Regions from separate parts of the Streptomyces sp. BRA346 genome, predicted to be linked through region 1. Evidence: riboswitches for the same ligand, from Rfam matches in the RefSeq annotation. Region 1 holds a riboswitch; each other region holds the start of a gene.
The links. A riboswitch is a leader RNA that binds a small molecule or an ion and turns the genes downstream of it on or off. The one in region 1 is predicted to bind cobalamin.
Positions count from the first base shown of each region.

Region 2: another riboswitch for cobalamin. It lies ahead of LCH29_RS11820 (cobalamin biosynthesis protein); the one in region 1 lies ahead of LCH29_RS02315 (HoxN/HupN/NixA family nickel/cobalt transporter).
Region 3: another riboswitch for cobalamin. It lies ahead of LCH29_RS17335 (ribonucleoside-diphosphate reductase subunit alpha); the one in region 1 lies ahead of LCH29_RS02315 (HoxN/HupN/NixA family nickel/cobalt transporter).
Region 4: another riboswitch for cobalamin. It lies ahead of metE (5-methyltetrahydropteroyltriglutamate--homocysteine S-methyltransferase); the one in region 1 lies ahead of LCH29_RS02315 (HoxN/HupN/NixA family nickel/cobalt transporter).

Region 1 covers NZ_JAIWIH010000002.1:133,417-140,507, reverse strand. The annotation lists gene LCH29_RS02320 (aconitate hydratase) at 1-824, opposite strand, end outside; gene LCH29_RS02315 (HoxN/HupN/NixA family nickel/cobalt transporter) at 951-2,051, opposite strand; cobalamin riboswitch at 2,080-2,279, opposite strand; gene LCH29_RS02310 (EamA family transporter) at 2,349-3,287, opposite strand; gene LCH29_RS02305 (LysR family transcriptional regulator) at 3,356-4,210, shown strand; gene LCH29_RS02300 (DUF6131 family protein) at 4,228-4,383, opposite strand; gene LCH29_RS02295 (carboxylesterase/lipase family protein) at 4,535-6,085, shown strand; gene LCH29_RS02290 (MarR family winged helix-turn-helix transcriptional regulator) at 6,090-6,581, opposite strand; gene LCH29_RS02285 (low molecular weight protein-tyrosine-phosphatase) at 6,650-7,091, shown strand, end outside.
Region 2 covers NZ_JAIWIH010000006.1:440,719-447,809, reverse strand. The annotation lists gene LCH29_RS11840 (alpha/beta hydrolase) at 289-1,419, opposite strand; gene LCH29_RS11835 (class II aldolase/adducin family protein) at 1,466-2,224, opposite strand; gene LCH29_RS11830 (inorganic phosphate transporter) at 2,430-3,749, shown strand; gene LCH29_RS11825 (hypothetical protein) at 3,765-3,995, shown strand; cobalamin riboswitch at 4,126-4,331, shown strand; gene LCH29_RS11820 (cobalamin biosynthesis protein) at 4,442-5,425, shown strand; gene LCH29_RS11815 (cobyric acid synthase) at 5,422-6,954, shown strand; gene LCH29_RS11810 (putative cobaltochelatase) at 7,016-7,091, shown strand, end outside.
Region 3 covers NZ_JAIWIH010000012.1:212,558-219,648, forward strand. The annotation lists gene LCH29_RS17330 (ribonucleotide-diphosphate reductase subunit beta) at 1-1,010, opposite strand, end outside; gene LCH29_RS17335 (ribonucleoside-diphosphate reductase subunit alpha) at 1,028-3,451, opposite strand; cobalamin riboswitch at 3,578-3,700, opposite strand; gene LCH29_RS17340 (FGGY family carbohydrate kinase) at 3,815-5,284, opposite strand; gene LCH29_RS17345 (histidine phosphatase family protein) at 5,399-6,049, shown strand; gene LCH29_RS17350 (DeoR/GlpR family DNA-binding transcription regulator) at 6,046-6,825, shown strand; gene LCH29_RS17355 (FGGY-family carbohydrate kinase) at 6,873-7,091, shown strand, end outside.
Region 4 covers NZ_JAIWIH010000022.1:170,976-178,066, forward strand. The annotation lists gene LCH29_RS25435 (TIGR02679 domain-containing protein) at 1-395, shown strand, start outside; gene LCH29_RS25440 (RDD family protein) at 647-1,336, shown strand; gene LCH29_RS25445 (hypothetical protein) at 1,830-1,970, opposite strand; gene metE (5-methyltetrahydropteroyltriglutamate--homocysteine S-methyltransferase) at 2,204-4,516, opposite strand; cobalamin riboswitch at 4,680-4,910, opposite strand; gene LCH29_RS25455 (MarR family winged helix-turn-helix transcriptional regulator) at 4,968-5,507, shown strand; gene LCH29_RS25460 (CASTOR/POLLUX-related putative ion channel) at 5,621-7,091, shown strand, end outside.

The sequences.
Region 1 (7,091 bases):
AGCGGCTCCAGGGACGACAGGTCGATCTCCTCGTCGAGGTCGTAAGCGGCGTCCTCGTCCGCGACGATCTCCACGAAGTCCTCGCCCCGCCCCACCCCCGCCAGGAAGTCGCGCACCGCGCCGTCGGAGGGGAAGACGGTGGTGGTGGCGCCGAGTTCCGCCCCCATGTTCGCGATGACGTGCCGGTCCATGGCGGTGAGGGAGGCCAGGCCGGGCCCGTGGTACTCCAGTACGCGGTGGACGCCGCCCTGCACCCCGTGACGGCGCAGCATCTCCAGGATCACGTCCTTGGCGCTGACCCACGGCGGCAGTTCCCCGGTCAGCCGGATGCCCCAGATCGCCGGCATGGTGAGGTGGAGGGGCCGTCCGGCCATGGCGAGGGCGACTTCCAGGCCGCCGGTGCCGATGGCCAGCATGCCCAGGGAGCCGCCCGCGCAGGTGTGGGAGTCGGATCCGGCGAGCGTTCTGCCGGGGGCGCCGAAGTGCTGCATGTGCGTCGGGTGGGAGACCCCGTTGCCGGGCTTGGAGAACCACAGGCCGAAGCGGCGGGCGGCCGAGCGCAGGAAGAGGTGGTCCTCGGCGTTGCGCTCGTCGGCCTGGAGGATGTTGTGGTCGACGTACTGGACGCTGACCTGCGTACGGACCCGGTCCAGCGCCAGCGCCTCCAGCTCCTGCATCACCAGGGTGCCGGTGGCGTCCTGGGTGAGCGTCTGGTCCACGCGCAGCGCGATTTCCTCCCCCGGCCGCATGCTGCCGGACACGAGGTGGTCGCCGATCAGCCGCTGCGTCACGGTGCCGTGTGCGTGGCCATGGGGCAGACCCATAGCGGTACCGCCTTCCCGGTGTGGCGCTGCCGGACGGTCCGGGCGCCACCATGCGGGTTCCCGTTCCGCGGCCGCCATGCCGGGCCCCCCGGCACAGTCACCCGGACGGGCGCCCCGGGCCCGGCGTCAGCCGCCGTCCGCGTCCGCGGCGGCCGGGGCGGTGCGGACGGCCCAGCGCTGTTCGACCTTGGCGATCCGCCAGTAGGCCAGCGCCGCGGCCCACACCACGACGAACAGGCCGACGATGATGAACCCGACGTTGTCCAGGTTCAGCCCGGAGATCCAGCCGGTGACGGCGTCCCGCAGGGCGAGCTTGTCGTGGAGCACGCCCACCAGCTCGATGGTACCGATGAGGAAGGCCACCGCGATCGACAGGCCGGTGATGGCCAGGTTGTAGAAGACCTTGCGGACGGGGTTGGAGAACGCCCACTGGTAGGCGAAATTCATGAAGGTGCCGTCCAGGGTGTCGAACAGGCTCATCCCGGCGGCGAACAGCAGCGGCAGGCACAGGATGGCGTACCAGGGCAGTCCCGCGGCGGCGCCGCTCCCGGCCATCACCATCAGCGTAACCTCGGTGGCGGTGTCGAAGCCGAGCCCGAAGAGGAAGCCGAGCGGGTACATCTGGCCGGGCCGGGTGATGGACTTCGTGAAGCGGCCCAGGACACGGTTCATGAAGCCGCGCGAGTCCAGGTGCGCCTCCAGCTCCGACTCGTCGAACTGCCCGGCGCGCATCGCCCGGAACACCCGCAGGATGCCCAGCAGGGCGACCAGGTTGAGCGCGGCGATGAGGTAGAGGAAGGTCCCGGACACGGTGGTGCCGATGACCCCGAGGACCTGGTGGGTGCCCGAGTCCTCGTTCACCAGGGCGCCCGCCAGCTGCGTACCCCCGGCGACCAGCGCGGCCAGCAGCACCACGACGCTGGAGTGGCCGAGCGCGAACCAGAAGCCCACCGACACCGGCCGCTTGCCGTCGGCCATCAGCTTGCGGGTGGTGTTGTCGATGGCGGCGATGTGGTCGGCGTCGAAGGCGTGCCGCATGCCCAGGGTGTACGCGGTGATCCCGAGGCCGACGCCGAACGTCTTGGCGCCGACCTCGTAGTGCTGCGGCGTGACCACCAGGAAGAGCAGTCCGAAGGCGACGGCGTGCAGGGCGACGATCACCGCCAGCAGCCCGGCGGTCCGGACGGTGTCCTCGCGCCGCCATGCGAATGCGGTGGGCAGGGTCATGCGGTCACGCTCCAGCACCTCGTGGATCACTTCGTGAGATGCCGCGGCCGGTCTCCTGGCTGACGGGTCGACGCGACCGCCCCTGCCTTCCCGGCCGCGCGAGGCGGCCAGTGGCTCCGCGGCCCGGTCCTGCGGCCGCGGAACGGGACGAGAACTCCCCGATCACAGTGGCGAGGGCCGCTCCGGTTTCGCACCGGCTTCCCGAACACCACGGCGCGGCAACTGTAGGCGGCACCCCGCAAAACCGGCAAGTGCCGCACTTTCAGCAGCGGTCACGCACGTGCGGTTCGGCAGCGGTCACGCGCGCGAGGTGAGGATGCTGAGCGCGTTGGCCGCGACGATGGCGCCGATGCTCGCCCACTCGGTCCACCCCAGGCCCTGGCCGAGCAGGATCCATCCGACGACGGCGGCGAGGACCGGGTTGACGCTCATGAAGAGCCCGAAGGTCTGGGCGGGGACGCGGCGCAGCGTGAACAGGTCGGCGAGGTAGGGCACGGCGGAGGAGAGGACACCGGCCGCGATGGCGTAACCGGCCGCCCCCGGCGTCGGCGGGTGCTGCACGGCGATGACGATGCCCACGGGCAGGAACAGCACGGCGGAGACCGCCGCGGCCGCCGCCGACCCCTGCGCCCCGGGGACGCGGCGGCCGACGGTGCGGTTGAGCAGGATGTACGACGCCCAGCAGGCGGCGGCCAGCAGCCCGAGGCCGAGGCCCAGGTAGTCGGTGGAGGGCTGAGGACGCATCAGGGTGACCACTCCCGCCAGCGCGACCAGCGCGCAGCACGCGTCCGTGCGGCGGTGGGAGGCGGACAGGGCGATGGTGAGCGGGCCGAGGAACTCCAGGGTCACCGCGAGCCCGAGGCCGATGCGGTCGATGGCGCTGTACAGGGACAGGTTCATCGCGCCGAAGACCAGGGCCAGCAGCAGCACCGGCCACCACTGCTGCTTGGTGAAGGACCGCATGCGGGGGCGGCCGACGGCCAGCAGGACGATGGCGGCGACGTACTGGCGTACCGCGACGACACCGGAGGCCCCGAGCACGGGAAAGGCGAGGGAGCCGATCGCGGCGCCGGTCTGGTTGGACAGGCCGCTGCCGGCCATGGTGAGCACACCGGCCAGCGGGTGCCCGGCCGGTTTCCGGCCCGGGGCGTCTGGCAGGTCCGGACCGGCGCGGTGTGACGTGGCGGTCGGCTGGGCGGGAGCAGGAGCGGAAGCGGGGGCGTGGGCTGCGTCCATACCCTGATCGTGCGGTCGCGCGGCCGTTGCGCAAAATGCGTTGGACGACGTACCTATACGCTTGGGTTATGGATGTGGAGCTGCGGCAGTTGCGCTGTCTCGTCGCGATCGTGGACGAGGGCACCTTCACCGACGCCGCGATCGCGCTCGGGGTCTCCCAGGCGGCCGTGTCCCGCACGCTGGCCTCGCTCGAACGCGCCCTCGGGGTGCGCCTGTTGCGGCGTACCTCCCGGACGGTGACCCCGACCGGCACCGGGCTGCGGGTGGTGGCGCAGGCCCGGCGGGTGCTGGGCGAGGTGGACCACCTGGTGCGGGAGGCCACGTCTGGTCACACACGGCTGCGGATCGGTTACGCGTGGTCGGCGCTGGGCAGTCACACCCCCGCCTTCCAGCGCCGCTGGGCCGCCGCCCATCCGGAGACCGATCTGCACCTCGTCCGCGTCAACGCCACCACGGCCGGTCTGGCGGAAGGGGCCTGCGACCTGGCCGTGCTGCGCAGGCCGCTGGAGGACCAGCGTTTCGACTCCGCCATCGTGGGGCTGGAGCGGCGGCTGTGCGCGATGGCGGCGGACGACCCCCTGGCCCGGCGCCGCTCCATCAGGCTCGCCGACATCAGCGACCGCACGCTGCTGGTCGACCGGCGGACCGGCACCACCACCCCCGAGCTGTGGCCGCCCGGCTCCCGCCCGGACACCGAGGAGACGCACGACGTCGACGACTGGCTCAACCTGATCTCCACGGGCCGCTGCGTGGGGATGACGGCGGAGTCGACCGCGCACCAGTATCCGCGGCCCGGCATCGTGTACCGGCCCGTGCGCGACGCCGAGCCGATCGCGGTGCGGCTGGGCTGGTGGCGGGACGATCCGCACCCCGCGGGGCAGGCGGTGATCGAGCTGATCACCGCCCTGTACCGCACGGGGTGACCCCGTCGGTCTGCGCCTCAGTAGAAGTGCCGGCGTCCGGCGACCGCGTGACCGGTAGCGCCCAGGGCCCACAGGACCGCCCCGATGGCGAGAAGGACGATGCCGATCGTCCACAGAACGGCGATGCCGGTCAGCAGACCGATGATGAGGAGAATGATCCCGAGGACAATCATGGCGTCCTCCGATTTCACGAGAGTGCTCCACCTCCACTATCTGCCTCTTCCGCCTGCCGTGCCAACAGATCGCACCCCGCCGGGGGCATCCGGGCGCGGCTCGGGCATCGTGGCTCCCGACGTGTTCACCAGGAACCGTGAGGAGTCATCGATGACGACAGCCGAGTCCAGCGAGTCGGCGACCGGGACCGCCGGGCCCGTGGTGCGCGCCGCCGCCGGTGCGGTGCGCGGCCGCCGGGAGGGCGGTCTGGCCGTGTTCCGCGGCATCCCGTTCGCCGAGCCGCCGGTGGGGGACGCGCGGTTTCAGGCGCCGCGCCCCGTGCGCTCCTGGGAGGGGACGCGGGACGCGTACGTCTTCGGGCCGCCGCCCCCGCAGGAGTCGGGGTTCGTGGGCCGCGCCGGGGTCCTGGAGGCGCCGACGGGCGACGACTGGCTGACGGTCAACGTGTGGACGCCCGAGCCGGACCCGGCCGCCCGCCGCCCCGTGATGGTGTGGCTCTACGGCGGCGCCTACAAGCTCGGCCACTCCGGCAGCCCCGGCTACGACGCCCGGCGCATCGCCCGTGACGGCGACGTCGTCGTGGTCACCCTCAACTACCGGGTCGGTATCGAGGGCTTCGCCCACATCGACGGGGCGCCCGCCAACCGCGGCCTGCTCGACCAGGTCGCGGCCCTGGAATGGGTGCGGGAGAACATCGCGGCGTTCGGCGGCGACCCCGGCCGGGTCACCGTCTTCGGGGAGTCGGCCGGAGCCGGATCGGTGGCCTCGCTGCTGGCCATGCCGAGCGCGGCGGGGCTGTTCCGGCGCGCCATCGCGCAGAGCGTGCCGGGCACGTACTTCTCCGCCGAGCTGGCCCGGGACATCGCGGGCGCGCTCGCCGCCGAGGCGGGTCGGCGGCCGACGGCCGCCGACCTGTCCACGGTGGATCCGCGGCAACTGCCTTCCGCGGGCGAGGCGCTGGGCCCCGCCATGCGCCGGTACGAGGAGCGGTGGGGGCAGGTCGTGCACACGCTGACCCCCTTCGCGCCCGTCGTGGACGGCGAGGTGCTGCCGACCACCCCGTGGCAGGCGCTGGCGGCGGGCTCGGCCCGCGACGTGGAGCTGATCGCCGGGCACAACCGGGACGAGTACCGGCTGTTCCTCGCGCTCGGCGAGCAGCTCGGCCTGGCGGGCGAGGAGGAAGCGGCGGCGGCGCTGCGCGCGTTCGGGCCGGGCCCGGACGGCGAACGGGCCTATCGCGCCGCCTTCCCCGAAGCCTCCCCCGCCGAACTCCACGAGCGGGTCCAGTCCGACTGGCTGTTCCACATGCCCTCGCTGCGGCTGGCCGAGGCCCAGGTGGCCGGGGGCGGCCGGGCGCACGTGTACGAGCTGACCTGGCCCGCCCCGGCGGGCGGCGGCGTCATGGGCGCCTGCCACGGCCTGGACATACCGCTGCTGTTCGGCACCTTCGACGCCGACCTCGGCCTGCTGCTGTTCGACGGCTCCGGGCCCTCGCCGGAGGCCGAGGCCCTGTCGTCCCGCTTCCGTACGGCCTGGACCGCGTTCGCCACGACGGGCGACCCGGGCTGGCCCGCGTACGACCCCGACCGCCGCCTCACCCAGGTCTTCGACGCGGAGCCCGAGATCACCGCCTACCCGGAGGAGACCTCCCGGCTCCTCTGGCAGGACCACACCTTCCCGGCCCTGCCGCTGCTCGGCTGACCGCTCACGTCACGCCTTCGGCGCGCTGGACGTCGGCGACCATCGTGCGCAGCACCTTCAGCGCGGCGGCGTACTCCTCGTCGCCGACGCCCTCGTGGACGACGGCCCGCAGTTCGGTGACCAGGGCGCGCAGCCGGACGCGGGCGGCTTCGCCCGCGTCGGTGAGGTGCAGGCGGTCGGCGTCCGCGCGGAGCCAGCCGCGGTGCAGCAGCTGGTCGACGACGCGGGGCATCTCGTGCGGGCCGTCCGCGACGGGTGTCAGCCGGTCGGCCACCTCCTCGCGGCTCGGCGCGGTGGGCCAGGAGTGCACGCAGTTGAGCACCCAGTACTGCGGCTGGGTGACGTCGATCCTGGCCATCGCGTCGCGCAGATGCCGGGTGACGGTGGTGTGGGCCAGGCCGGTCCAGTAGCCGACCGGCTGGCTCGCCAGCATGTCGTCGGTGGCGGCGGGATCGGCCGGGGCCTGGTCGGTGAGGCCATCGGTTAACGGGGTCATGATCGTGACGGTACCGTTCGGCGGCAGGCGGGGACACAGCTCGCGGCCCACCCCCTACCCTGGTGGCCGTGCACATCTGCTTTGTCTGTAGCGGGAACATCTGCCGCTCGCCGTCCGCCGCGCTGGTCTTCGCCGAGCATCTGCGCCGCGCGGGGCTCGACGGCGCGGTGCGGGTCACCAGTGCCGGTATCGGCCCCTGGCACGTCGGCGAGGCCGTCGACGAACGGGCCGGTGAGGTGCTGGTGCGGCGCGGGTATCCGGTCGAGCACGTCGCGGCGCAGGTCGGCGCCGAGCATCTGGACGCCGACCTGTTCCTGGCGATGGACGGCGGCCACGAGCGGGCGCTGCGCCGCCTGGTCGACGATCCGTCGCGGGTCCGGATGCTGCGGTCCTTCGACCCGCACGCGACGGGCGACCTGGACGTGCCCGATCCGTACTACGGCGGCCCGGAGGCATTCGACACGGTGCTGGACATGATCGAGGCCGCGACGCCCGGCCTGCTCGCCTGGG
Region 2 (7,091 bases), on a different contig from region 1:
AAAGCCCAATCGGCACCCGTCCGGCGGTCGCCGCGGCCGGATTCCGATGGGTAGCCGGGCCCGCCGGAGGCCCTAGGTGTGCTGTCCGGGGAGGTTGGTGACGCGGCTGACTGGGGTGTGGCCTGGCACGGCACCTCGCGGCCCCGCGCTCGTCGCTCCCCCAGCTACCGCTGGGCGGTGCCCCCCGCGCTCTCCTCACGCGACTTGCGAGCTACCGCTCCCCCACCTACCGCTGGGAGGTGCCCCCTGACGCCGCTCGCTGATCCGGCCTGATCGACAAGACACCCCCTAGATGAGAGGCGTGAGGAACCGGCGCAGCGCCTCCTCGTACCCCCGGGGGTCGGCGTTCCACATCGCGGCGTGCGGCGCGTGTCGCACCGGATGAAGGGTGACCAGCTCGGGCCGGGCGGCGGCGAGTTCACGGGAGGCGCCCCAGGGCGCGAGGGTGTCGCCGGGGCCGTGCACGATGAGCGTGGGCACCGGCAGGCTCTCGGGGTCGGCCGCCTCCGCGAGCTTGCTGTCGTGGAGCCCGGTGCGCCCTTCCGCGGCCCGTACGGCGAGCGGGAGCAGGGCGGCGGGGGTGCGGCGCGCCGCGGCGAGGGCGCGCAGGGTGGCCCGCCAGTCGAGCACCGGGGAGTCCAGGACGATGCCGCTGAGCCGGTGCCGCAGTGCGGAGTTGGCGGCCGCGTGCAGGGCCATGGAGGCGCCGGTGGACCAGCCGTGCAGGACGACGCTCTCCGCCCCGTAGCGGACCGCGTAGCGGATGGCGGCGTCGAGGTCGCGCCACTCCGTGTCGCCGAGGTGGCTGATGCCGTCGGGCGGGCGCGGGGCGCCGGGGTCGCCGCGGTACGCGAGGTCGAGCACCGGGATCCGCATCCGGTGCAGCATCGGCATGACGACCATGGGGTGTTCCCGGGTGGTGCCGAGGCCATGGGTGGTGATGACCCAGGTGGTGCGCTCGCCGGGCAGGAACCAGGCGGGCAGCGGACCGAGTTCGCCGGGAATGTCGACATCGGCGTGCTCGAGGCCGAGCGCGTCCCTGGGGTTGCCGAGGTGCACCTGCGGGGTGAGCCGCACCCGGGTGCCCGTGCCGAGGGTGCCGTGCGTCACCCGCTCCAGGCGGCGTACGACGCAGTCGGCGGGGTGCGGAACGTCGTCGTCCACCGGGCCGACGACGGCGTGGCAGGCCCGGCCGACGAGACCGTAGGTGCCGGGGCGCAGCGAGGCGAGCGAACGGGTGAGGGTGATCCGCCCGTCGTCGTCCATGGCGTGCACCGTGAGTGGCGGCTCGTTCGGCAGCGGCCGGTCGGGGGCCGGTTTGAGCGCAGCGTCGGTGACGTACCGGCCCGCCGCCACCGCGGCCGCGCCGACACCGAGCAGAGTGGTGGCGGCAGCGACCGCCGTTGTCCGCACACGCATCCCTCCCAGTGTGGGCGGGCGGCCGCGCGGCGGCCAGCGGAAGGGGCTATTTCGGGACGCCCGGAGCGCCGCCCTCCGTACCGCCGTCCCGTGACTGGCCGTAACCGCTGAGCTTGGCCGCTGCGCGGTCCAGCTCGGCGGGCGGGATGAGGGTGGGGGTGCGCCCGGGGACCGCGGCCGCGGCCAGCCAGACCTGACACATCCATTCGAGCTGGGCGGTGCGGTCGTAGGCCTGGTCCAGCGTCGCGCCGTATACGAGGGTGCCGTGGTTGCGCAGCAGACAGCCGGAGCGGTCGCGCAGCGCGGACAGCATGTTTTCGGCCAATTCATCGGTGCCGTAGAGCGCGTAGCCGGCGACCCGGACCGGCCCGCCGAGGGCGGCGGTCATGTAGTGGATCGCGGGGAGCTCGTCGACCAGCGTGGAGACGGCGGTGGCGTGAACGGCATGGGTGTGGACGATGGCCGCGGCATCGTCCGTGTGACGGTAGACGGCGAGGTGCATGGGCAGCTCACTGGTGGGCGCGAGCGTGCCCAGCACCTGTCGGCCGTCGAGGTCCACGCCGACCACGTCACGCGGGCCGAGCCGGTCGTAGGGGACGCCGCTCGGGGTCACCAGGACGGTGTCGCCGACGCGGGCCGACACATTGCCCGAGGTGCCGACGACGAGCCCGTCGGCGGTGGTTCTGCGGGCCGTCCGCACCACCTGCGTCCACGCCTGCCGCAGGGGCTGGGTCAGCCTCGGCTGTGGCCGTCGTGCCGATCGCGGCTCCGTCACGGGCCTCACCTCCGGGCGCGATCCTTCCATACGGGCGCCGGAGCGGAGCGGTTACACCGCCTCGATGTACGGACACCAAATCCCGTATGGCGAAAGGGAGTACGGTCGAAAACCAGCCGTTCTCACACCCGTGTGCCCGTGTCACCGTGAAGCCCGCCTCAGTTCATCTTCCGTTCACCCAGTTTCCTTACGTTCACCGTGCACTGACAGCCCTCCGAACTGATTGACCGGGTGTATGGAACACATCACGCTTCTCATCGGGATCGTGATCGTCACGGCCTTGGTGTTCGACTTCACGAACGGCTTCCACGACACGGCCAACGCCATGGCCACCACCATCTCCACCGGAGCGCTCGGTCCCCGGGTCGCGGTGGCGATGTCGGCAGTCCTCAACCTCGTCGGCGCCTTCCTGTCCGTGGAGGTCGCCAAGACCATCTCCGGCGGAATCATCGACGAGGGCTCCGGCATCCAGCCCGAAGTAATCTTCGCGGGGCTCGTCGGCGCGATCCTCTGGAACCTGGTGACCTGGCTGGCCGGTCTCCCGTCCAGTTCCTCGCACGCCCTCTTCGGCGGCCTCATCGGCGCCACCGTGGTCTCCGTCGGCATGGACGGGGTCAACGGCGACGCGATCGTCATGAAGGTCCTCATCCCGGCCGTGGCCGCGCCGGTCGTGGCGGGCATCGCCACGGTGGCCGCCACCCGGCTCACGTACCGGCTGGCCCACAACCGGGCCGCGGAGGACACCGCGAAGGGCTACCGCGCCGGGCAGATCGCCTCGGCCGCTCTGGTCTCCCTGGCGCACGGCACCAACGACGCCCAGAAGACGATGGGCGTCATCACCCTCGCGCTGGTCACCGGCGGCGTCATCGCGCCGGACGCCGACCCGCCCATGTGGGTGATCGTCTCCGCCGGTCTCGCGATCGCGCTCGGCACCTACCTGGGTGGCTGGCGCATCATCCGGACCATGGGCAAGGGCATCACGGACATCCAGCCGCCGCAGGGCTTCGCCGCCCAGACCGGCGCCGCGACCGTCATCCTGGCCTCGTCCCACATCGGCTTCGCGCTGTCCACCACGCAGGTCTGCTCGGGTGCCGTCATGGGTGCGGGCGTCGGCCGCAAGGGCGGTGTGGTGCGCTGGTCGACCGCGGGCCGCATGGTCGCCGCGTGGGCGCTGACCCTGCCGGCCGCCGGTCTGGTGGCCGCCGCCGCGGCACTGCTGGCCGACCAGGGCAACGGGGGCATCGCCGCGGTCGCCGTCCTCGCGGTGGTGGGCTGCGGTGTCATCTGGGTGCTGTCGCGCCGCAAGCCGGTGGACGCCACCAACGTCAACGAGCCGGGTGCGGATTCCGCCGAGCCGGTCGGTGTCGTCACCGCCGCCGTGCGGTCGGTGGCCCCGCCGCCCGCCGGAAAGAACACGTCGGCCTCTTCTGACGGCACCGGCGGCACGGATGCCGCAGACGCCTCGAAGAACACCTCGGACTCGACGTCCACCGGGGACGCCTCGTCCGAATCCGCCCCGACCCCCGCCACCGCGGGATCCCGTTCCACCAGCTGACAGGGAGCACACGCAATGCACATCGACTGGGCGGCCCTCGGCCAGGTCTTCGGCGTCAGCCTCGCGGTGACGGTCGGCGTCGTAGGGGTCTTCACCCTGGGCATCATCGGCACCTCCCGTACGGCGCAGCCGCAGCCCCAGGCCGCCGCGGGCGGCGCGTCCCCGGTTGCGCGCACCGGCGCGTACGCCTGTTTCGCGCTGTGCGCCGCGGTGGTGGCGTACGGCATCTATCTGATCGTGGCCTGAAACCAACGGAGGCCACGCAAGCCGCGGGGCGGTGGGCGCTGTTCGGCGCCCACCGCCCCGCGGTCGTTCCCACGGGGGCCCTGTGGATCTCGGCACACTCTGGCATCGCAGGTCAAATGCGAGTTGACGGCCATTCGCGCCCCATGGTGGACTTCCCGAGCCAAACGGCGGCAGGAGAGGAAGCCGGTGAGAATCCGGCGCGGTCCCGCCACTGTCACCGGGGAGCGCTCTCCCCTCACCGCAAGGGGTCACGGCCGTCCGTACGCCAGGAGGGCTGGAAGACCGGGAGAGCCGCGGATCCGGGAGCCAGGAGACTCTCACCGCCGGTCACGTCGAGCCAGGGCGCGGACCCTGAGTGAGGACATACCGCCATGCCCGGCACTGCCACGCCGTCAGCTCCCCCTGTTCGTGTGCCCCGCCGCAGAGGCATGACGGCGGTCTGAAGGATGCGTGCCGACCACGCCTCGTACGCGTGCGGCGCCGCACTCGGCTTCCTCGGCGACCTCGCCGTAGGCGATCCGCGCCGCGGCCATCCGGTGGCCGCGTTCGGACGCGCCGCCGCGGCCGTCGAGCGACGGCTGTGGCGCGATCACCGCGGTTCCGGGGCCCTGCACACCGCGCTGTGCGCGGGCGGCGCGGCCGCCGGTGCCGCGCTGCTGGCGCGTACCGTACGCGGCTTCACGGGCCGCCGCCGTACGACGGCCGATGCCGCGCTGACCGCCGCCGCCACCTGGGCCGTGCTGGGCGGCACCTCGCTGGTGCGGGAGGCCCGGGCCATCGGTGACGCGCTGGCCGCCGGGGACGTCGACGCCGCGCGGGAGCGGCTGCCGCATCTGTGCGGACGCGATCCGCAGGCGCTGGACGCGCAGCAGATCGCGCGGGCGATCGTCGAGTCGGTGGCCGAGAACACCTCGGACGCGGTGGTGGGCGCGCTGGTGTGGGGGGCCGTGGCCGGGGTGCCGGGGCTCGTCGGCTTCCGCGCCGTCAACACCCTGGACGCCATGGTGGGCCACAAGTCGGCCCGCTACCGCCGGTTCGGCTGGGCCGCGGCCCGGCTGGACGACGTCGCGGGCTGGCCCGGCGCCCGGCTCACCGCCGCCCTGGCCGCCCTCGCCGGGCCCGATCCGCGCGGCGCGTGGCGCGCCTGGCGCGAGGACGGCGGACGCCACCCGAGCCCCAACGCGGGCCCGGTGGAGGCGGCGTTCGCGGGCGCGCTGGGGGTCCGGCTGGGCGGGACGCTGGCGTACGCGGGCCGGGTCGAGCACCGCCCGGTGCTGAACCCGGGCGGCCGCCCCGTGGCGGCGGCCGACATTCCGCGGGCGATCCGCCTCTCGCGGCGGGTGTCGGCGCTCGCCCTGCTCGCCACCGTCGTGGCTCGCTCCGGAGCCGGTCGGGGCTCCGGAGCCGATCAGGAAGGGGTGAACCGATGACCCTGGGGGGCGGACTGCTCGTCGCGGGAACGACTTCGGACGCCGGGAAGAGCGTCGTCACCGCGGGCATATGCCGCTGGCTGGCGCGCAAAGGGCTCCGGGTCGCCCCGTTCAAGGCGCAGAACATGTCGCTCAACTCCTTCGTCACCCGGGAGGGCGCCGAGATCGGGCGCGCCCAGGCGATGCAGGCCGCGGCCGCGCGCGTCGAACCGAGCGCCCTGATGAACCCTGTCCTGCTGAAGCCGGGCAGCGACCGCAGCAGCCAGGTGGTGCTGCTCGGCAAGCCGGTGGGCGAGATGAGCGCGCGCGGCTACCACTCCGAGCGGCGGCGTGAAGGGCTGCTGGAGACCGTCACCGACTGCCTGAGCGAGCTGCGGCGCACCCATGACGCGGTGATCTGCGAGGGCGCGGGCAGCCCGGCCGAGATCAATCTGCGCCGCACCGACATCGTCAACCTCGGTCTCGCCCGGGCCGCGGGGCTGCCGGTCGTCGTGGTCGGCGACATCGACCGCGGCGGCGTCTTCGCGTCGTTCTTCGGTACGACCGCGCTGCTGTCCCGCGAGGACCAGCGGCACATCGCCGCCTATGTGGTGAACAAGTTCCGCGGTGATGTGAGCCTGCTGGAACCCGGTCTGGTCATGCTGCGCGACCTCACCGGACGGCCGACCGTGGGTGTGCTGCCGTACGCGCACGGCCTCGGCATCGACGAGGAGGACGGCCTGCGCGTCTCGCTGCGCGGCACGGTGCGCGAGAGCGTCGTCGCACCGCCGTACGGCGCGGACGTGCTGCGGGTCGCGGTGGCCGCCGTACCGCTGATGTCCAACTTCACCGACGTGGACGCGCTGGCCGCCGAGCCGGGCGTGGTCGTGCGCTTCGTGGACCGGCCGGAGGAGCTGGCCGACGCCGATCTGGTGGTGCTGCCGGGCACCCGGGGCACCGTGAAGGCGCTGGAGTGGCTGCGGACACGCGGTCTCGCCGACGCGATCGCGCGGCGGGCCGCGGAGGGGCGGCCGGTGCTCGGGATCTGCGGCGGCTTCCAGGCGCTGGGCCACGCGATCGAGGACGAGGTCGAGTCGAAGGCCGGGACGGTCGAGGGCCTCGGGCTGCTGCCCGTACGGGTCCGCTTCGCGGCCGAGAAGACCCTGGCCCGGCCGGTGGGCGAGGCACTGGGCGAGCCGGTGGCGGGCTACGAGATCCACCACGGGGTCGCCGAACTGCTCCACGGGGGCGACGAACCCTTCCTGGACGGCTGCCGGGTGGGCCCGGTGTGGGGCACCCACTGGCACGGCTCGCTGGAGAGCGACGGCTTCCGCCGTGCCTTCCTGCGGCGGGTCGCGGAGGCGGCGGGCCGGGCGTTCGTGCCCGCGCCGGACACCCGCTTCGGGGCGCTGCGCGAGGAGCAGCTCGACCGGCTGGGCGATCTGATCGAGGAGCACGCGGACACGGACGCGCTGCTGAGGCTCATCGAGGACGGCGTACCGGACGGGCTGCCCTTCGTGCCGCCCGGGGCGCCGGGAGGAACGGATTGAGCACGACGAGACGCGAGCCCGCACGCACCGACCGCGCACGCACCGTAGGAGGTTCCGAAGCATGACCACCGCTGCCTACCCGTTCACCGCGGTCGTCGGAATGGACGACATGCGGCTCGCCCTGCTCCTCAACGCCG
Region 3 (7,091 bases), on a different contig from region 1:
ACCGAGCCCTCGACCGCGACCTGGTAGGCCGAGGCGCGGCGTTCGAAGAAGTTGGTCAGCTCCTGGACGTCCTGGAGCTCCATGAAGGAGAACGGGTTCTCCGAGCCGAAGACCGCGGGGAAGCCGAGGCGGGCCAGGCGCTGGTCGGCGACGCACTCCAGGTAGGCGCGCATCGATTCGGTGTTCATACCCGGCAGGCCGTCGCCGCAGAGGTCGTGGGCGAACTGGAGCTCCGCCTGGACGGCCTCCTTCAGCATGTCGGTGACCTGGCGCTCCAGCTCGTCGTCGAAGAGGTCGGGCTCCTCCTCGCGAACGGTGTCCACGACGGAGAAGGCGAACTCCATGTGCATGGACTCGTCGCGGAACACCCAGTTGGTGCCGGTCGCGAGGCCGTGGAGGAGGCCGCGCGAGCGGAACCAGTAGACGTAGGCGAAGGCGCCGTAGAAGAAGAGGCCCTCGATGCAGGCCGCGAAGCAGATCAGGTTGAGCAGGAAGCGGCGGCGGTCGGCCTTGGTCTCCAGGCGGTCGATCTTCTCCACCGAGTCCATCCAGCGGAAACAGAATTCCGCCTTCTCCCGGATGGAGGGGATGTTCTCGACCGCCGCGAAGGACGCCGCGCGATCGTCCGGATCGGGCAGGTAGGTGTCCAGCAGGGTCAGATAGAACTGGACGTGCACGGCCTCCTCGAAGAGCTGCCGCGACAGATACAGCCGCGCCTCGGGGGAGTTGATGTGCTTGTAGAGCGTCAGCACCAGGTTGTTGGACACGATCGAGTCGCCGGTCGCGAAGAACGCCACCAGTCGGCTGATCATGTGCTGCTCACCGGGGGACAGCTTGGCGAGGTCGGCGACGTCCGAGTGGAGGTCGACCTCTTCCACGGTCCAGGTGTTCTTGATCGCGTCCCGGTAGCGGTCGTAGAACTGCGGGTACCGCATCGGCCGCAGGGTCAGCTCGAAGCCCGGGTCGAGCAGGTTCTTGGCGTGATCCGTCGCGGTGTTCGCGGTGGTCATCTCGGATGCGGTGGGCATTACTGGCAGGCCTCGCAGGACTCGGGGTTTTCCAGGGAGCAGGCGACCGCGTCGGCCTCGGCGGGCGTCTGCTGGGCGGGGACGGGGGCGGGGACGGTGGCCGTGGCGGCGCCACCGCGGGCGCTCTGGGCGATCCGGGTCGCCGGGCGGGAGCGCAGGTAGTAGGTGGTCTTGATGCCGCGCTTCCAGGCGTACGCGTACATCGAGCTGAGCTTGCCGATGGTCGGCGCCGCCATGAAGAGGTTCAGCGACTGGCTCTGGTCGAGGTACGGGGTGCGGGCCGCCGCCATGTCGATCAGGGCGCGCTGCGGGATCTCCCACGCGGTGCGGTACAGGTCGCGGACGTCCCTGGGCACCCAGGAGAGGTCCTGGACCGAGCCGTTGGCCTCGCGCAGCGCGTCACGGGTCTGGGCGTCCCATATGCCGAGCTTCTTCAGGTCGTTCACCAGGTAGTTGTTGACCTGGAGGAACTCACCGCTGAGGGTTTCGCGCTTGAAGAGGTTGGAGACCTGCGGCTCGATGCACTCGTACACGCCCGCGATGGAGGCGATGGTGGCGGTCGGCGCGATCGCCAGCAGCAGCGAGTTCCGCATGCCGGTCGTCGCCATCCGGGTGCGCAGCGCCTCCCAGCGCTCGGGCCAGGCGGCCTGCGCGCCGGTGTAGTGGTCCGGGTGGAGCACGCCGCGCGCGGTGCGGGTCTCGGCCCAGGCCGGGTGCGGGCCGTGGCGCTCGGCGAGGTCGCAGGACGCCTCGTACGCGGCGAGCATGATGCGCTCGGAGATCCGGGTGGAGAGCGCCTGCGCCTCGGGCGAGTCGAACGGCAGCCGCAGCCGGAAGAAGACGTCCTGGAGGCCCATCAGGCCGAGCCCCACCGGCCGCCAGCGGGAGTTGGAGGCCCCGGCCTCTTCCGTGGGGTAGAAGTTGATGTCCACCACGCGGTCGAGGAAGGTCACGGCGGTGCGGACGGTGCGGTCCAGCCGCTCCCAGTCCATCACCTCTTCCCCGTCGCCGACGTCTTTGCCCAGGTGGGCGGCGAGGTTGACCGAGCCGAGGTTGCAGACGGCCGTCTCGCCGTCGTCGGTGACCTCCAGGATCTCGGTGCACAGGTTGGAGGAGTGGACGACCCGGCCCGCCTCGGCGGTCTGGTTGGCGGTGCGGTTGGCGGCGTCCTTGAACGTCATCCAGCCGTTGCCGGTCTGCGCGAGGGTGCGCATCATCCGGGCGTACAGCTGGCGGGCCGGTACCTGCTTGAGCGCCTTTCCTTCGGCCTCGGCCTTGCGGTACGCGGCCTCGAACTCCTCGCCCCACAGGTCGACCAGCTCGGGCGCGTCCACGGGCGAGAACAGCGACCAGTCGGCGTCCGCCTCGACCCGGCGCATGAACTCGTCGGGGATCCAGTGCGCGATGTTGAGGTTGTGGGTGCGGCGGGCCTCTTCGCCCGTGTTGTCCCGCAGCTCCAGGAACTCCTCGATGTCCGCGTGCCAGGTCTCCAGGTAGACGCAGGCCGCGCCCTTGCGCCGGCCGCCCTGGTTGACGGCCGCCACCGAGGCGTCGAGCGTGCGCAGGAACGGCACGATGCCGTTGGAGTGCCCGTTGGTGCCGCGGATCAGCGAACCGCGGGCGCGGATGCGGGAGTACGACAGACCGATGCCGCCCGCGTGCTTCGACAGCCGTGCCACCTGGTGGTAGCGGTTGTAGATCGAGTCCAGCTCGTCCAGCGGTGAGTCCAGCAGATAGCAGGAGGACATCTGCGGGTGCCGGGTGCCGGAGTTGAACAGCGTGGGGGAGCTGGGCAGGTACGACAGCGTGCTCGTCATCCGGTACAGCTCGGCGACGTCGTCCAGCGCCCGCTCGGTGAGGTCCTCGGCGAGCCCGCAGGCCACCCGCAGCAGGAAGTGCTGCGGGGTCTCGATCACCTGACGGGTGATCGGGTGGCGGAGCAGATAGCGGCTGTGCAGGGTGCGCAGCCCGAAGTAGCCGAAGCGGTCGTCGGCGCCGTCGGCCAGCGCCCGGTCGACCAGCGCGTCCAGCCGGGCGGCGTGGGCGGTCACGAACTCGGCGGTGGAGTCGGCGATCAGGCCCTCGCGGTGGCCCACGGCGACGGACGCGGAGAAGGAGTCCGCGCCCTGCCCGGCCGCCTCCTCGGCGATCGCGCGGGTCAGCAGCCGCGCGGCGAGCTTGGAGTACTCCGGCTCCTCGCCGATGAGTCCGGCCGCCGCCTCGGTCGCCAGGGAGCGCAACTCCGCCTCGTCCGAACCGGGATGGCGGCCGCGCAGGGCGGCGGCCGCGACCTTGCCGGGGTCGGTGGCGGGCAGGTCGGCGGTGAGCCCGGTGAGGGTCCGCAACAAGGCGGTCCCGGGCGCGTCGGCCGCTGCCGGAGTTTCCGCTGCCTCTGAAACCGGGTCGGCGGGCGCGATGGTCACTGAAGTGTTCTCCCTCGCTCGGCTGGGGCCTGCGAAGGCAGTGCGCGATGGCCGCTCACGGGCATGCCGATTCCGCTTCACGGCACACCACGCAGCGTCCATCGGCCCAACCCGCGAGGCCCGGACGTATGCAGACGGCCGTCGGCAGGTCATCGGACTCACGGGTACGCAAAAGCGCACACGTACACCGTTGCGGGACAGTTCCGGATTCGCGCCGGATTCCCCTGCGGCGACAGCGGAGACGAGCATACATCTTGTGTCGTGCTGCGCACGCGCCCCCAGATGTTGTGTCGTCAGCTGGGTGGATTCGTATGGATGTGCTAGTCGCGGCGGGCTTTGGCCGCGCCGGAATCCCAGGGAAAACTAGCTCGCCGGACCGCTCGTCCGCCATTCGTCCAGGGCACGGGCGAGGCGGTCGCGGTAGCCCGCGTAGCCGTCCTCGTACGCGCCGCGAAGCTCGCTCCGCGGCTCGACCGTACGGGACGCGGAGCGCCACCGGGACGCGTCCACGGGGTCGCCGAGCGACCGCCACGCGACCGCGACCGCGCCCCGCGCGCCGACCTCCGGCTCGTCCGGAATGACCACCGGGCGGCCGATGACGTTCGCGAAAATCTCCGTCCAGGCGGCGGACCGCACCCCTCCGCCGCACAGCGCGAGCCGCCCCGAGAGCCCGGCCGCCTCCAGGCAGTGGCGGGCCGCGTAGGCGATGGCCTCGCACACGGCCCGTACGGTGTCGGCGCGGGTGGTGGCGAGGGTGAGGCCGTCCAACCGCCCCTGGGCTGCGGGCTCCACGAACGGGGCGCGCTCCCCGGCGCCGGACAGGAAGGGCAGCGCGGTCACGCCGTTCGCGCCCGGCGGACTGCCGTCGAGCAGGGCGTCGAGTTCGGTGGTGGACGTGCCTGTGAGATCGAGCACCCACTCCAGAGCGGCCGTGCCGACCATCGCGGGCATCGCGCGCAGCCAGCGCTCCGGGTCGGGGGTGCACAGCCACATTCCGGCCGGATCGGCCGAAGCGTCCACCGCCGCGCGGTCGGTGAGCACCTGGCAGGCCAGCGTGGTGCCGACGATGAGCAGTCCGTCGCCCACGTCCCGCACCCCGCTGCCGATGGCGCACGCCGGAAGGTCGTACGGGCCGGAGACCACGGGCAGTCCGGGCGGCAGTCCGGTCAGCCGGGCCCCCTCGTCGTCCAGCGCGAGGACGGTGCCGGGCGCGGCGGGGTCCGGCAGCAGCCGGGCGTGGCCGGACAGACCGCAGCGTTCCAGGGCGTCCGGCACATACGTACGAGTGGTGACGTCGAGGAACGGCAGGGACGCGTCGGAGGCGTCCACGGTGATGGCGCCGGTCAGCCGCTGGGCCACCGCGTCCACGCAGTATCCCGCGACCGCCGCCCGCTCCAGCGACTCCGGCTCGTGCTCGGCCAGCCAGTGCAGCAGCGGCGCGTGGCAGCCCGGGAACAGCCCGGAGCCGGTGAGCGCGTAGAGGGCTTCGAGCGTGCCGTCGGCGCGCCAGCGGGCGATGGTCCCGCCGCCCCGGCCGTCCAGCCAGGAGATCGGCGGGCGCACCGCCCGGCCCGCCTCGTCGCGCAGCCACAGCCCGTCGCCCTGGCCGGTGAGCGCGAGCGCGGCGGGCGGGCCGGGGAGCGCCGCGGCCACCTCGCGCACCACCTCGGCGACCGTGCGCAGCACGTCCTCCAGGTCCTGTTCGACCCGGCCGCCGGGCAGGCGGTCCAGTCGGCTGGGGCGGGCCGCGGAGGCGCGCGCGACCCCGTCGCGGCCGAAGGCCACGGCCTTGGTGACGGAAGTGCCGACATCCACTCCGATGATCATGCGCATGCCCTGCTTCCCTTCGGAACCTCGGCGCTCCATCACATGAGTGATGCTAGATTTAACACCAGAGACGTGATCAGGCAATGGCTCAGGCCATGGTGGACGCAGGGGAGAACCCGGATGACCGCCCGACTGCTGCTCGTACGCCACGGGGAGACCGTGTGGCACGCGGAGAACCGGTACGCCGGAACCTCGGACATCGCGCTGACCGAGCGCGGCCACCGGCAGGCACGGGCCCTCGCCCACTGGGCGCGGGGCCGGGAGATCGACGCGGTGGCCTGCTCCCCGCTGAGCCGGGCGCGGCACACCGCCGAACCGGCCGCCACCGCGCTGTCCCTGGTCCCCGAAGTGGTCGAGGACCTGCGCGAGATGGACTTCGGCTGGGGCGAGGGCCGCACCCTCGCCGAGATGGAGGCGGAGGACCCGGCGGCCGTCCGGGCGTTCCGCGACGACCCCGAGACCGGCGCCTTCCCCGGCTCGGAGCGCCCCGGCGAGGCCGCGGCCCGCGCCGTCGCCGCCCTGCGCCGGCTGGCCGCCGCGCATCCGGACCGCACGGTGCTCGTCGTGGCGCACAACAGCTTGCTGCGGACCGCGCTGTGCACCCTGCTCGGCATCCCCGTCGGCCACTACCGCACGGTCTTCCCCCGGCTGGACAACGCGGCGGTGACCGAGATCGGCGTCGACGGCGACCGCACGGCGCTGCGCTCCCTGAACGTCCCCACCACCGACATTGTGCTCACCGACGGCGCTACGGGAGGAACCCGCCCATGACCACGGTCCGCTCCCAGGACGCCCGCAGACAGACCATCACCGAATACGTCCTCGCGCACTCCACCGCCACCGCGGCGGAGCTGGCCGACCTCACCGGCGTCAGCCTGATGACCGTGCACCGGGACCTGGACGAGCTGGCCCGGCTCGGGGTGCTGCGCAAGTTCCGGGGCGGGGTCTCGGCCCTGCCCTCGTCGGTCTTCGAGTCGAGCCTCGCCTATCGGATGGGCGCCCACCGGGCCGAGAAGGAGGCGGTGGCCGCCACCGCCGCGGAGCTGGTCGAGCCCGGGATGTCGGTGATGCTGGACGACTCCACGACCGTCCTCGCGCTCGCCCCGTTGCTGGTGGAGTCCGCCCCGCTGACCGTGGTGACCAACGCCCGGCGGGTGATCGAGGTCTTCGCCGGGGTGCCCCGGATCCGGCTGATCGGGCTCGGCGGGCAGTACTCGCACACCCATGACTCCTTCCTCGGCGTGCCGTGCGCGGAGGCGATCGCGGCGGTCTCGGTGGACCTGGCGCTGGTCAGCACCTCGGCCATGGACGCGGCGACCACGTACCACCAAGAGCAGGACGTGGTGCTGGTCAAGCGCGCCATGCTCGCCGCCGCGGCCCGTACGGCGCTGCTGATGGACGCGTCCAAGACGCGGCGTACGGCGCTGCACCGGCTGTGCCCGCTGGCCGACTTCGACCATCTGGTGGTGGACGGTGCGGCGGACGCCCGGCTGGTGGGGGAGTGGCGGGAGCGTACGGATGTGAGGATCGCCCCCGGCCCTTCTTAACATCGTCAGTGTTAACTTGACTCCACGTGTGAGGGGCGTGATCGGTGATGTCCGACCGGGCCGAGGTCGTCGCGGGGATCGACATCGCCACGGCGGCCGTGCGGGTGGTGTGCGTCGACGCGCACGGGCGCGTACGGGCACGGGGCACCGCGGAACTCCCGCCCCCGCGCCGGGGCGCGGGCGGCCACAGCGAACAGGACGCCACGGCCTGGTGGCCCGCCGTCGCGGCGGCCCTGCGCCAGGCCACCGCGGCCCTTCCTGCGGGC
Region 4 (7,091 bases), on a different contig from region 1:
GTGCCACGGTGACCGTACGGCTTGACGTGCTCGACTCACAGCCGTGCGCCTCGGCCATTGGACTCGGCCTCAGGGACACCCTGGAGGAACTCGGCCCGCCTCTCACCGACCGCCGTGCCGCCCGCGCGGACGCGACGGCACGGCGGGAGCAGGTGTGGTCGTCCCTCACGTCGTCTCTGGACGCCTCCCCGCTCGTCGGCCAGGAATGGCCCAGGCGGTGGCACGACCTGTTGCGCCGGGCGGGTCCCGAGGGGAGTGACGCCCGATGCGGCGATCTGGACACTCCAGACGTAGGGGCATCGGCGCCATGCTGGGCTCTGGGAGCCATCTGGGAGCCGACCCGCTCCCCGAGCCCCTTCCGGACCGCCCGGGACCACCTCAGCCCACCGCCCTGACCAGGCAAAACAGCAACCCAGCCGGTAGCGATCACGCTCGAACCTCATTCGGGACGAAGAGGTGGTGGGTTCAAATCCCGCCACCCCGACTGAAGGAACAAGGGTCAGGCCCGGTGCTGAGAGATCAGCACCGGGCCTGACTCGTTGCACTTGCCCCTCGTGGCGGTGTGTGACTGTCCCTACACTGTGCAGACCGCGACATCACACGTGTGGGGGGACTGATGTTTCGACGAGCGGTGCCGACACCCGGGATGCCTGACGAGGGGACGGCGTCGACCAGTCCCCCGCGGGCGCGTCGGCTGTGTGCTTGGGCGCTGGATTTCGCCGTCGTCGTGGCCGTGGCCGTGCTGCTCGGCTGGTACACCTTCCAGCAGATCAGTGCCGAGGTGACCGACGTCACGAGCCTTGCTGGGACGAGTGCTTGGGAGGTCATCACCTCGGACGGCAATCTGGCGGGGGCGGGTCAGGACGTCGGAAGGTCGCTTTGGCGGTCCGCGGTGAGCGCGGTCCAGCAAGCCTTCGCCGCCCTGGTCGTGTTCACCTTCGCCTACCACTTCCTCTCGCTGGCCGTGATGAGCCGCACGCCGGGGCAGGCGTTGACGGCCCTGTGCGTGGTGCGGCGCGGTGGCGGAGGGCGGCCCGGGAAGGGCCGGGTTGCGGTGCGCGCCGGGGTGACCACGCTGGTCGATGTCGGCTGGTATGCGCTGGCCTGCTGCCTGCTGGCCGGCGGCGAGTTCGTCCTCTCGGTGCTGTGCTGGGTCGTCGCCATATCCTTCTTCGCCTTCAATGCGGGGCTGGCGCTGATGGGCTCCCGAAGGTCGCTGGCCGACCGGCTGGCCGGTGTGACGGTCACCGGCACATGGCGCGTCCGCGCCGCGCTCGCCCGGATCGGCGAGGCGGCGCGATGGGGCGGTCGTGGGGCAGGCCCTACGGTCGGCTGATGGGTGGCGTCGCGCAGCCACATTTCGCCGATGGCGGCGCTGCTGACGCGCAGTGACAGGCCGTCAGGGCTGGACAGGCGGGCCTCGGTCAGGTCCGGTTGTCCGGGTATCCGGGCGCTGCGCAACGTGATGCTGCCCTGGGCGTGCAGCCCGCGGGCGGCCAGGTCGGAACCCACGGTGAGCCCTTCGGCGTTCAGGGCGATGCCGCCGGGATGGTGCAGGCGGGCCGACGACATCGCGACCTGGGCGGTCACGGTGGCTCCGTCCAGGCGTACCTCACCGCGGGCGGACAGGGCGGTGGCCACGACCGCGTCACCGATCACCGTGTGGTTCAGCGCGACGGCGACTCCCTGCTCCTCGGCATGCGCCGATTCGACCGACAACCGGTCCGGATAGAGGGTGCGGGCGATCCGGGCCGAGCTGAAGCTGACCATCCCGGTCGCGCGGCACTCGCTCAACGCGACGAAGCTCTCGAACTGGGTCCCGACCGCGCTCAGCCCCGGCAGGCCGGTCCCCAGTCCGCGCCTTCCGCCGGATCTTCCTCGGGCGCGGCGCGGAAGTCGACGGCAGCGCCGGTGGGGAAGGCATCCCACACGCGGCGTTCCAGCGGCGTGAGCTCGTCGTAGGTCACCATCCGGGCACGTTAGCGAGGTGATCCCGGCCCGCGCCCGGCGCCTGGGGGCTGCTCGGCACAGCTGAACGGGGTCGGCCAACGTCCGGCGGGTGCCGTGTGAGAAGGCGATCACCTATCGGGAAGGACGTGCCCGGACCGACCCAGGCGCGGGTCCCGAAGGGTGGTCGGGCCGACCCCGTACCTCTTCAGCTTGATGCAGAGCAGATGTTATTGCAAGTAATTCGCAATAACAGTCAGAGCGTGGAGCGGACCTCCTGGGCCGCCGCGACCAGGTGCTCCAGGGAGGCGCGGACCTCGGGCCAGGCGCGGGTCTTCAGGCCGCAGTCGGGGTTGGCCCAGAGGCGGTCGGCGGGGATGGCGGCGAGGGCCGTGCGGAGGAGGGTGGCGGTTTCGTCGGGGCCGGGGACACGGGGGGAGTGGATGTCGTAGACGCCGGGGCCGACCTCGCGGGGGTAGTGGGCGTCGGCGAGTTCGGTGGCGACCTGCATATGGGAGCGGGCGGCTTCCAGGCTGATGACGTCGGCGTCGAGGTCGTCGATGGCCGGGAGGATGTCCCCGAACTCGGCGTAGCACATATGGGTGTGGATCTGGGTGTCCGCGCGCACGCCGCCGGTGGTGAGGCGGAACGCCTCGGTGGCCCAGGCCAGGTAGGACGGGCGGTCGGCGGTGCGCAGGGGCAGGGTTTCGCGCAGGGCGGGTTCGTCGACCTGGATGACCGGGGTGCCCGCGGCCTCCAGGTCGGACACCTCGTCGCGCAGGGCGAGGGCGACGTGGCGTGCGGTGTCGGCGAGGGGCTGGTCGTCGCGGACGAAGGACCAGGCCAGCATGGTGACGGGGCCGGTGAGCATGCCCTTGACCGGGCGGTCGGTGAGGGACTGGGCGTACGTCGTCCAGCGCACCGTCATCGGCTCGGGCCGGGAGATGTCGCCGGCCAGGATCGGCGGGCGGACGTAGCGGGTGCCGTAGGACTGCACCCAGCCGTGCCGGGTGGCGAGGTAGCCGGTGAGCTGTTCGGCGAAGTACTGGACCATGTCGTTGCGTTCGGGCTCGCCGTGCACCAGGACGTCGATGCCCGTCTTCTCCTGGAAGGAGATCACGTCCTGGATCTCGGCCGCGATGCGCTGCTCGTATCCGGCGGTGTCGAGCGTTCCGGCGCGCAGGTCGGCGCGGGCGGTGCGCAGCTCGCTGGTCTGCGGGAACGAGCCGATGGTGGTGGTCGGCAGCGCGGGCAGCCGCAGCCGGGCGCGCTGGGCGGGGGCGCGCTCGGCGTACGGCTCGGGGCGGCGGGCGTCGGCGTCGGTGACGGCCTCGGCGCGGGCGCGTACGGCCGGGTCGCGGGTGAGCGTGGAGGTGGCGCGGGAGGCCAGGTCGGCGCGGTTGGCGGCGAGTTGTGCGGCGATGGTGCCGGTGCCCTGGGCGATGCCGCGGGCGAGGGTCGCGACCTCGGTGGCCTTCTGGCGGGCGAAGGCCAGCCAGCGGGCGATCTGGGGGTCGATGTCGCGTTCGGCCGTCGTGTCGAGGGGGACGTGGAGGAGGGAGCAGGAGGCGGCGACGTCGACCCGGTCGGCGAAGCCGAGCAGGGTGCCGAGCCTGGACAGGGAGGCGGCGAGGTCGTTGATCCACACGTTGCGGCCGTCCACGACGCCCGCGACCAGGCGCTTGCCGGGCAGTCCGCCGACGGCGGCGAGGTCGTCGAGGTTGGCGGCGGCGGGCCCGGTGAAGTCGAGCGCCAGCCCGTCCACGGGGGCCTTGGCCAGGACGGACAGGGCCTCGCCGAGGCGGTCGAAGTACGAGGCGACCAGCAGCCGGGGGCGGTCGGTGAGGGCGCCCAGGTCGCGGTACGCGCGGGCGGCGGCATTCAGTTCGGCGGCGGTGCGGTCCTGGACGAGCGCGGGCTCGTCCAGCTGGACCCACGCGGCGCCGGCCGCCCGCAGATCGGCCAGCACCTCCGCGTACACGGGCAGCAGCCGGTCCAGCAGGGTGAGCGGCTCGAAGTCCGGCGCGACGCCGGGCGCGGGCTTGGCGAGCAGGAGGTAGGTGACGGGGCCGACCAGCACAGGGCGGGCGGTGTGCCCGAGTGCGACCGCTTCCGACAGCTCGGCGACCTGCTTCGCCGCGTTGGCGGTGAAGACGGTGTCGGGGCCGAGTTCGGGCACCAGGTAGTGGTAGTTGGTGTCGAACCACTTGGTCATCTCCAGCGGCGCGGCCTCCTGGGTGCCGCGCGCCATGGCGAAGTAGCCGTCCAGCGCGTCGGCGTCGACGGCGGCGCGGTGGCGGTCCGGTACGGCGCCGACCATGACGCTGGTGTCCAGCACATGGTCGTAGAACGAGAAGTCGCCGGTCGGCACCTCGTCGATACCGGCGTCGGCCAGCTGCCGCCAGTTCGCCGCGCGCAGCATCGCGGCGGTCTCCCGGAGGGTGCCGGCGCCGACCCGGCCCTTCCAGTAGCCCTCGACGGCCTTCTTCAGTTCGCGGTGGTGTCCCTGGCGGGGGTAGCCGTACACGGTGGCCCGTGCCGCCGCGGCGGCCGCGGATGTCGCTGTCACGTAGCTCTCCTTCGCGAGCGTGTCCCTTGGGGATCCCGGCCGGATTCGGGGGCGCGAAGGAGTGACGAACCGGGCGGATCGTCCGCGCGTCCGATACGCGCGCGTCCGCCTGCTGGGTACGCCGACCCGCCCTCGAGGTCACCGGGATCTCCGCGCGCGATCGGTCGCGCACGGGCAACGGGCAGGTCTTCGGACTCGCGGGCACACCTCGTGACGTCGTGCACGTACGAGGCACCTACTGGCCGTCGCTTCCCGGGCCCGTCTCCCGGACCCAGTGCGTATGACGGCGGTCGTTCCCGCTCACCGCTGCGGGGCAGTCCCGGATTTCCACCGGGTTCCCTCTTACGACGCGCCTGCCTGGCGGGCAGGGCGAACCAGCTGCGGGGCCCAGCCTAGGCGGTGGTGCCGGATCGGGGCACCCCCTCCACAGCGGCAGGGGGAGAAAGGGCGTATGGCGCGCCGTTCCTCAGCATCCGATGGGGGTTCCACAGCCTCCGCGGCCTCCGAGGCCGGAATCTCCGAATCCGACGCCGAGGCGATGGTCACCGCCGTGCTGACCGCGTCCCGGCTGCTCGTCGCCGTCTCCGCCCGGTCGTTGGCCGCGGTGGAGGAGTCCCTGACGCTGCCGCAGTTCCGGATGCTGGTCGTCCTGGACGGCGGAGGGCCGCTGAGCCTGTCCGGGCTGGCCGGGGAGCTGGGCGTCCAGCCGTCGACCGCGATGCGCATGATCGACCGCCTGGTCACGACGGGCGTGGTCGCGCGCGGCGTCTCCGCCGAGGACCGGCGTACCAGCATGATCTCGCTCACCGGGGCCGGGCGGTGGGTCGTGGCCGAGGTCACCGAGCGGCGCCGCCGGGAGATCGCGCGCATCGTGGGCGTCATGCCCGCCGGACAGCGCCGTCATCTGATCGAGGCGCTCCAGGCGTTCGCCGAGGCGGGCGGCGAACCGACCGTCGAGACCGGGAGCCCGCAGGCCCACGCCGCCTGGTGACCGCGCGGGCGCCCCGTCGCCCGGCAGCCGCACCCCCGTAACCCTGCGAGAATGATCAACTGCTCTGGGAGACCGTAAGACCGGTGGGTGGCCGGGGGGATAGGGGACGTGCGATGAGGCTGCGGGACCGGCTGCGGTACTGGTTCGACGGCACCATGGACCGGGGGACGCCCGCCCTGATCGGCTGGCTCGGCCTCGCCTCCCTCGCGTTGATCGCCGTGGTCTCCACGCTGGTGGTCGCCCTCTCCCACGAGGACACCCGGAAGAGCGGCGGCTGGACGGGCGTGGTGTGGATGAGCCTGCTGCGCACGCTCGATCCGGGCACCATGGGCGGGGACACGGGCCACCCGCTGTTCCTGGTGCTGATGCTCACGGTCACGATCGGCGGCATCTTCATCGTCAGCGCGCTCATCGGTGTGCTCACCACGGGCCTGGAGAACCGGATCCAGATGCTCCGCAAGGGCCGGTCGCGGCTGATCGAGCGCGGCCACACGATCGTGCTGGGCTGGTCGGACCAGGTGTTCACGGTGATCGCCGAGCTGGTGGAGGCCAACCAGAGCGCCCGCCGTTCCTGTGTGGTGATCCTCGCCGACCACGACAAGGTCGACATGGAGGACCAGATCCGCGACAGGATCCCCGTGACCGGCCGCACCCGGGTGATCTGCCGTTCCGGAAGTCCGCTGGAGCGGCGCGACCTGGAGCTGGTGAGCCCCGACACCGCCAAGTCGATCATGGTGTTGCCGCCGGTCGGGGACGACACCGACACGGACGTCATCAAGGTGCTCCTGCTGCTCAACAGCCGGAAGTGGAAGGGCGCGCGGCCGAACGTCGTGGCGGCCGTGGAGAGTTCGGACAACCTGCCCGCGGCCCGTCTCGCCGCCGGTACGAACGCGCTGATCATCGACGCCGACGACATCGCCGTACGGCTCATCGCCCAGGCGCACCGGCAGTCGGGGCTGTCCAGCGTCTTCAACGAACTGCTCAGCTTCGAAGGCAACGAGTTCTACTTCCACACGCAGCCCGCGCTGGCGGGTGCGACGTACGCGGACACCCTGGCCCACTACACGCAGGGCATGGCCGCCGGGCTGCGCCGCGGCGACGGTGAGGTGCTGCTCAACCCGCCGATGGACACCGTGGTCCGCGCCGACGACCAGCTGCTGGTGATGGCCGAGGACGATCTGCTGATACGCCCCGCCGAGACCCCGCCCGGGATCGTCCCGTCGGCGATCACCACGGCGCCCGGGCGGCCGCCGGTGCCGGACCGCACCCTGGTGATCGGCTGGAACTCCCGGACGTCGAAGCTCATCACGCTGCTGGACAGCTTCGTCGAACCCGGCTCGGCGGTGGACATCGCGGCGCCGCGGCTACCGCGGAAGGGAGTGCCGGAGGGGCTGAAGAACCTGACGGTCGGCCACAAGCGGTGCGAGCCGACCCGCAGGTCGTCCCTGGAGGCCCTCGACCTCGGCCGCTACCAGCACATCGTGGTGCTGTCCGACGACACCATCGACCCCCGGCGCTCCGACGACCGGACGCTGGTGACGCTGCTGCACCTGCGCGACATCGAGGTGCGGCTCGGTGACCCGT